2 linked regions of the Pseudoduganella albidiflava genome follow. The main gene of each other region encodes a partner of the protein of the gene in region 2 in a complex. Links are inferred from orthologs where the notes say so. Each region holds a gene or a part of one and is shown on either strand. Other genes may lie near its edges.

Region 1 (4,261 bases), 3.8 Mb from region 2 along the record:
CGATCTCGTCGATGCATTCGATCGTGATCAGCGTGGAATCCATGTCCATCGCCACCAGTTTGAAGTCGGCCAGGCGCTGCGCGCCCATCATGTACGTGGCGTCCAGCTCGGCCGCATGGGCGGCCACCTCGATGGTCTGGCGCAGCGCGGGCGAAAAGGCGATGCCCTCGCAGCGCAGCGCCGTATCGGAAATGCGCGTGACGCGCTGCGGCGCGGTCAGCGCCGCGATGCGCTCGAGGCGCGGATAACAGTCGTCGAGCCCTTGCAGGACGAGGTTCATGGTGACGTCTTGTACTTGATTCATCGGGCTGGATTGGTCCGGCTAGGTTCAGGGGGAAGTCAATTGTTTGATGGCGGTCTTGATCTGCGCGACGCGTGCCGCCAGGTCGGGCATGCTCGCGGTGATCTTCAGCTTGTCCTGCCCGTTCAGCTTGATGTGCTTGTGCTTCTGGATCAGGGTGATGATGCGCATCGGGTCGATGGGCGGCTGCGGCATGAATTGCAGGTTCGCTGCTTCTCCGTGGGCATCGATTTTAACAATACCGACGGTCTTTGCGGCAACCCGCAGCCGGTGCGTTTCCACCAGCGCCTTGGCCGGTTCCGGCAACTTGCCGAAACGGTCGATCAATTCTTCCTGCAGGCCGTCGAGCGCTTCCTGCGATTCGCAGTTGGCCAGCCGCTTGTAGATCGACAGGCGCTCGTGCACGTCGCCGCAGAAGTCGGCCGGCAGCAGCGCCGGCACGTGCAGGTTGATCTCGGTGGTGGTGGCCAGCGGCGCCGCCAGGTCCGGCTCCTTGCCGGCCTTCAGCGCGCGCACCGCTTCGTTCAGCATGTCGGTATACAGCTGGAAGCCCACTTCGAGCATTTCGCCCGACTGGCTTTCGCCCAGCACTTCGCCGGCACCGCGGATTTCCAGGTCGTGCATGGCGAGATAAAAACCGCTGCCCAGTTCTTCCATCTGCTGGATCGCGTCGAGCCGGCGCTGCGCCTGCTTCGACAGCGACTGCACGTCGTTCACCAGCAGGTAGGCATAGGCCTGGTGGTGCGAACGGCCGACCCGGCCGCGCAACTGGTGCAGCTGGGCCAGGCCGAACTTGTCGGCGCGGTGCATGATGATGGTGTTCGCGGTGGGCACGTCGATACCGGTTTCGATGATCGTGGTGCACAGCAGGATGTTGTAGCGCTGCGCCACGAAGTCGCGCATCACCTTTTCCAGGTCGCGCTCGTGCATCTGCCCGTGGGCGACGGCGATGCGTGCCTCGGGCACCAGCTCGGTCAGTTGCGCCAGCCGGTTCTGGATGGTCTCCACTTCGTTGTGCAGGAAGTACACCTGGCCGCCGCGCTTCAGTTCGCGCAGGATCGCCTCGCGGATGATCGAGCCATCCTCGCTGCGCACGAAGGTCTTGATGGCCAGGCGCTTTTGCGGCGCCGTGGCGATCACGGAAAAGTCGCGCAAGCCTTCCAGCGCCATGCCCAGCGTGCGGGGAATCGGCGTGGCCGTCAGCGTCAGTACGTCCACTTCGGCGCGCAGCGACTTCAGCGCTTCCTTCTGGCGCACGCCGAAGCGGTGTTCCTCGTCGATGATGACAAGGCCCAGGCGGGTGAACTTCACGTCTTCCGACAGCAGCTTGTGGGTGCCGATCACGATGTCCAGCGTGCCGTCGGCCATGCCCTTGATCGCGGTGGCGATTTCCTTGCCGGTGCGGAAGCGCGACATCTCGGCGATCTTCACGGGCCAGTCGGCGAAGCGGTCGGCGAAGGTCTGCGCATGCTGCTCGGCGAGCAGCGTGGTCGGCGCCAGGATCGCCACCTGCTTGCCGCCCATCACGGCGATGAAGGCGGCGCGCAGCGCCACCTCGGTCTTTCCGAAGCCGACATCGCCGCACACCAGCCGGTCCATCGGCTTGCCGGAGGTCATGTCGCGGATCACGTTGAGGATCGCGGCCGCCTGGTCGGGCGTCTCGTCGAAGCCGAAGCTTTCGGCGAAACGCTCGTAGTCGTGCGACGAGTATTCGAAGGCATGGCCCTGGCGCGCGGCGCGCCGGGCATACAGGTTGAGCAGCTCGGCCGCCGTGTCGCGCACCTGTTCGGCGGCCTTGCGCTTGGCCTTGTCCCACTGGCCGGAGCCGAGCGCGTGCAGCGGCGCGTCTTCCGGCGCACCGCCCGAGTAGCGCGAGATCACGTGCAGCTGCGAGACCGGCACGTACAGCTTGGTGTCCTTGGCGTATTCCAGGTGCAGGAACTCGGTCTCGCCTTCGCCCAGGTCCATGCTCACCAGGCCCATGTAGCGGCCGATGCCGTGGTTGATGTGCACCACCGGGTCGCCGATCTTCAGCTCGGACAGGTCGCGCACCATCGATTCGACCTGCGTGACGGCTTCCTGCTTCTTCTTGCCGACGCGGCGGCCCGAGCCGGCATAGATCTCGGTCTCGGTGATGAACACCAGCGTCTCGGCGCCGGCGTGCAGTTCGAAACCGGCCTGCAGCGGCGCCACGCCCAGCACGATGCGGTCGTGCGAGGCCAGGAAGCCGCCGAAACCGTCGACCAGGGCCGGGTGCAGGTCGAACTCGGCGAAGTACTGCTGCAGCGTTTCGCGGCGGCCCGCCGAATCGGCGCAGATCATCACGCGCAGGTCCGGCCGCATCACGTAGGCGCGCAGGTTGGTCAGCGGATCGTCCTGGTGGCGGTTGACGGCGATGTTCGGCACCGGCGCCGACAGCTCGGACGGCTCGCCGTCCAGGCTCTTGCCGATCGTGATGCGGGCATGCCGCTTGGCGCACGTGAAGAAGGCCTCGTCGCGCAGGAAGATCGCTTCCGGCGGCAGGATCGGGCGCTCGCGGTCGGCCTTGAGGAATTTATAGCGGCTTTCGGTATCGGCCCAGAAACGGCGGATCGCGCCATCGATATCGCCCACCAGCGCCAGTGCCGCGCCGTCCGGCAGGTAGTCGAACAGCGTGGCCGTCTCCTCGAAGAACAGCGGCAGGTAGTACTCGATGCCGGCCGAGGCGATGCCGCTCTTGATGTCCTTGTAGACCACCGAGCGCGAAGGATCACCCTCGAAGGTTTCGCGCCAGCGGCTGCGGAATGTGGTGCGCGCCGCTTCGTCCATCGGGAATTCGCGGCCCGGCAGCAGCCGCACCTCTTGCACCGGATACAGCGAGCGCTGGGTGTCGGCATCGAAGGTGCGGATGGTTTCAATGGTGTCGCCGAACAGGTCGAGCCGGTAGGGCAGGGCGGAACCCATCGGGAACAGGTCGATCAGGCCGCCGCGCACCGAGTATTCGCCCGGCGACATCACCTGCGTCACGTGCGTGTAGCCGGCCAGCGTCAGCTGGGCTTTCAGCCTGCCCTCGTCGAGCGACTCGCCCTTCTTGAAGAAGAAGGTGTAGGCGGCCAGGAACGACGGCGGCGCCATGCGCACCAGTGCCGTGGTGGCGGGCACCAGCAGCACGTCGCACTGGCCGCTGCGGATCTCGTGCAGCGTGGCCAGCCGCTCGGACACCAGGTCCTGGTGCGGCGAGAAGGCGTCGTAGGGCAGGGTTTCCCAGTCCGGCAGCAGGTGGCAGCGCAAGGCGGACGCGAACCAGGGAATCTCGTCGAGCAGCCGCTGGCCATCGCTGGCGCTGGCCACGATGACGGCCAGCATGCGGCCTTCGATCTTCAGTTGCAGCGCCGCCTGTGCCAGCGCGTAGGAATCGGCGGAACCATACAGCGCGGGCAGCGCGAAGCGGTTGCCGGGTTTGGGAAGTGCTCGTGTAAAGTCGAAGGGCATGCGGCGGGAGGGCTGGCGTGACTGCTGACTGTGGTGGCTGACGATGGTTGTGGACGAAGCTTATTGACGAAGCTAATTGACAAAGATTACTGACGAAGATTGCTCACGTGGATCGTACTGACGGTGCTGGCCAATGCTGCGGCGATCGCCGGCGTCACCGCCAGACCGCCGGGCGGCAAGGCAATATTATAGTCCAAGCACGCTCGCCCAGTCGCCCGTCAGGACCGCCGATGCTCAGCCGTGGCAGCGCAGCAGCACGGCGGTGATGTTGTCGCGGCTGCCGTCGCGCTTGGCCATGTCCACGAGTTCGGCGCAGCACGCGTCGAGATTGTCTTCCCGGGCCTGCGCCATCACGGCCGCGATGGCTTCCCGGCTGGATTCGCCGTGCAGGCCGTCGCTGCACAGCAGGTAGACGTCGCCCGGCGCCAGCGACCATGCCGACACGTCCGGCTGGACCGCCGGGCCCGGGCCCAGCGCCTGCAGCAGCAG
Region 2 (3,696 bases):
GCCACTCGGTGATTTCCTTCTGTTCGCCCGTGTTGCGATCCTTCGACTTGAAGGATGTGGCAACGGCAATGTTGGCGATGGCATCGCCGCTCGGCATGTAGCGGATCTCCGGATCGCGGCCCAGGTTGCCGACGATGATGACTTTATTGACAGATGCCATGTAGTACTCCTGCGTGAATATTTAGCAAACGATCATTATAAGACAGCGCCTGTGGACCACGGGCCACACGGCAGATGAATTTTGGGGTATTTCCAGGTAATTCCGGGTAAGTTCGGATGCAACTTCGGATGCAAGTTCGGGAAATTTCCGCGTGAGGTGCGCAGCGGATTTTGAATACTGGTATTATATACAGTATTCATCAGCCACGGCTAGTTCGCGTCCTGACCCGCATCAAAATGTTCTAATGGTCTTGAAATCGAATCGAACGCCAGCATTGTGGCTTGGTTGGTCTCCGGACGCCGCACACGCCAAGCGGGTGACAGTTCAGGTTGGCCGTCCCTGTCGTTTTTCCTCGCATACTCAAGGCACATACATACATGGAAGAAATCCGCATCCGCGGCGCGCGTACCCATAACCTGAAGAACATCAACCTCGATCTGCCTCGCAACAAGCTGATCGTGATTACCGGGCTGTCCGGCTCCGGCAAGTCGTCGCTGGCGTTCGACACGTTGTACGCCGAGGGCCAGCGCCGCTATGTCGAATCGCTGTCGGCCTATGCGCGCCAGTTCCTGCAGTTGATGGAGAAGCCGGACGTCGACCTGATCGAAGGGCTGTCGCCGGCCATCTCGATCGAGCAGAAGGCCACGTCGCACAATCCGCGCTCCACCGTCGGCACCGTGACGGAAATCCACGATTACCTGCGCCTGCTGTATGCCCGCGTGGGCACGCCGTATTGCATCAACCACCCTGACCATGCGCTGTCGGCGCAATCGGTGTCGCAGATGGTCGATGCCGTGCTGGCCATGCCGGAAGGCACCAAGCTGATGATCATGGCGCCGGTGGTGGCGAACCGCAAGGGCGAGCACGTCGACCTGTTCGAGCAGATGCAGGCCCAGGGCTTCGTGCGCTTCCGCGTGCAGAGCGGCACGCACGATGCGAAGATCTACGAAGTGGACGACCTGCCGAAGCTGAAGAAAACGGAAAAGCACACGATCGACGTGGTCATCGACCGCGTGAAGGTGACTCCGGAAATCAAGCAGCGCCTGGCCGAAAGTTTCGAGACGGCGCTGCGCCTGGCCGACGGCCGCGCGGTCGCCTATGACATGGATGCCGGCACGGAGCATGTGTATTCGAACAAGTTCGCCTGCACCAGCTGCGGCTATTCGCTGCAGGAGCTGGAGCCGCGCCTGTTCTCGTTCAATAACCCGATGGGCGCCTGCCCCGAGTGCGACGGCCTGGGCCATATCGAGTTCTTCGATCCGAAGCGGATCGTGGCATTCCCCAACCTGTCGCTGGCTTCCGGTGCCGTCAAGGGCTGGGACCGCCGCAATCAATTCTATTTCTCGATGCTGCAAAGCCTGGCGAACCATTATGGTTTCGACCTCGATGCGCCATTTGAAAAACTGAACGCCACCGCGCAGAACGCCGTGCTCCATGGCTCGGGCAAGACGAACATCCCGTTCTCGTATGTCAATGAACGCGGCCGTGCCGTCGTCAAGGAACATGCGTTCGAAGGCGTGGTCAACAACCTGGCGCGGCGCTACCGTGAAACGGATTCGATGGCCGTGAAGGAAGAACTGGCCAAGTTCATCAACGAAAAGAAATGCCCCACCTGCGAAGGCGCACGCCTGCGCGTGGAAGCACGCCACGTGAAGGTCGGTACCGGCAAGCAGGAAAAGGCGATCTACGAGATCGCCGAGAAGCCGCTGCGCGACACGCTGTCGTTCTTCGAGCAGCTGAAGCTGAAAGGCGCCAAGCGCGACATCGCCGACCGCATCATCAAGGAAATCGTGGCGCGCCTGTCCTTCCTGAACAACGTGGGCCTGGATTACCTGTCGCTCGACCGTTCGGCCGATACCCTGTCCGGCGGCGAAGCGCAGCGCATCCGCCTGGCGTCGCAGATCGGTTCCGGGCTGACCGGCGTGATGTACGTGCTCGACGAGCCGTCCATCGGCCTGCACCAGCGCGACAATGACCGCCTGATCGACACGCTGAAGCACCTGCGCGACATCGGCAACAGCGTGCTGGTGGTGGAGCACGATGAGGATGCCATCCGCACCGCCGACTATATCGTCGACATGGGCAAGGGCGCCGGCGTGCATGGCGGCGACGTGATCGCGGCCGGTTCGCTGAAGGATATCCTGAAGAACAAGGAATCGCTGACGGCGCAGTACCTGAACGGTTCGCTGAAGATCGACGTGCCGAAGAAGCGCCATCCGGCGGACCCGAACCGCCAGCTGGTGATCACGGGTGCCAAGGGCAACAACCTGAAGAACCAGACGCTGTCGGTGCCGGTCGGCCTGCTGACCTGCGTGACGGGCGTTTCCGGTTCCGGCAAATCGACCCTGGTGAACGATACGCTGTATCCGGCCCTGTCGCGCCACCTGTACGGTTCGCAGACGGAACCGGCGGAACACGAGACCATCAGTGGTCTGGAACATTTCGACAAGGTGATTTCCGTCGACCAGGCGCCGATCGGCCGTACGCCGCGCTCGAATCCGGCCACCTATACGGGCCTGTTCACGCCGATCCGCGACCTGTTCGCCACGGTACCGACGGCGAAGGAACGAGGCTACAGTGCCGGCCGTTTCTCGTTCAACGTGAAGGGCGGCCGCTGCGAGGCCTGCCAGGGCGATGGCGTGCTGAAGGTGGAGATGCACTTCCTGCCGGACGTCTACGTGCCGTGCGATGTCTGCCACGGCAAGCGCTACAACCGTGAAACGCTGGAAGTGCATTACAAGGGCAAGAGCATCACCGAAGTGCTGGACATGACGGTGGAAGACGCGCACACGTTCTTCAAGCCCGTGCCGACCATCGCCCGCAAGCTGCAGACACTGCTCGACGTGGGCCTCGGCTATATCAAGCTGGGGCAAAGCGCCACCACGCTTTCCGGCGGCGAAGCGCAGCGCGTGAAACTGTCGCTGGAACTGTCGAAACGCGACACGGGGCGCACGCTGTATATCCTGGATGAGCCGACGACGGGGCTACACTTCCACGACATCGACCTGCTGCTGAAGGTGATCCATCGCCTGCGCGACCAGGGCAATACGCTGGTGATCATCGAGCACAACCTGGACGTGATCAAGACCGCCGACTGGATCGTCGACCTGGGCCCCGAAGGCGGTGCCGGCGGCGGACGCATCATCGCCACCGGTACGCCGGAAGAGGTGGCGGCCAATCCGGACAGCGTGACGGGCAAGTACCTGGTGCCCCTGCTGAAGAAGAAGTAAGCGCTGGAGGAGCAAGCGCTGGAGAGATTACCCTTCAGGCCTGCCGGCTTGCCGCCTGCTCGCGCCGTACTTCGGCCAGCAGGTGGCCGGCCGGCGAATCATGGGCCGCACCACTATCGAGGGTGAACTCCAGGTATTTGACCGCCAGCGGATAGTCGCGGGCGGCCCGGTAGCACAGGGCGATCAGGTAGAGCAATTCCGTATTGTCCGGTTCACATGGCAGCAGCCCGCCCAGGTGGTTGAGTGCATCGGGCAGGGTCGCCGGATCCTTCATCAGCTGCTTGGCCTGGTGGATATGCGCCTGGA

Evidence for each region.
Region 1: the proteins of uvrA (region 2) and mfd are in contact, whole or in part, in a crystal structure (PDB 4DFC), measured with the Escherichia coli proteins. The link is inferred for Pseudoduganella albidiflava from one-to-one orthologs.

Annotation. Positions count from the first base shown.
Region 1 is NZ_CP036401.1:3,431,096-3,435,356, reverse strand. What follows is about bases 129-4,077. They hold mfd (transcription-repair coupling factor), read right to left. Parts: upstream 3,773-4,077; coding sequence 329-3,772; downstream 129-328. Other genes in these bases: EYF70_RS14210 (PP2C family protein-serine/threonine phosphatase), read right to left, coding at 4,007-4,077; serB (phosphoserine phosphatase SerB), read right to left, coding at 129-280. Also shown: more of serB, read right to left, coding at 1-128; more of EYF70_RS14210, read right to left, coding at 4,078-4,261. UniProt on the Escherichia coli protein: Couples transcription and DNA repair by recognizing RNA polymerase (RNAP) stalled at DNA lesions. Mediates ATP-dependent release of RNAP and its truncated transcript from the DNA, and recruitment of nucleotide excision repair machinery to the damaged site.
Region 2 is NZ_CP036401.1:7,255,955-7,259,650, reverse strand. The notes cover bases 207-3,590. They hold uvrA (excinuclease ABC subunit UvrA), read left to right. Parts: upstream 207-537; coding sequence 538-3,390; downstream 3,391-3,590. Other genes in these bases: EYF70_RS30230 (hypothetical protein), read right to left, coding at 3,425-3,590. Also shown: ssb (single-stranded DNA-binding protein), read right to left, coding at 1-160; more of EYF70_RS30230, read right to left, coding at 3,591-3,696. UniProt on the Escherichia coli protein: The UvrABC repair system catalyzes the recognition and processing of DNA lesions. UvrA is an ATPase and a DNA-binding protein. A damage recognition complex composed of 2 UvrA and 2 UvrB subunits scans DNA for abnormalities.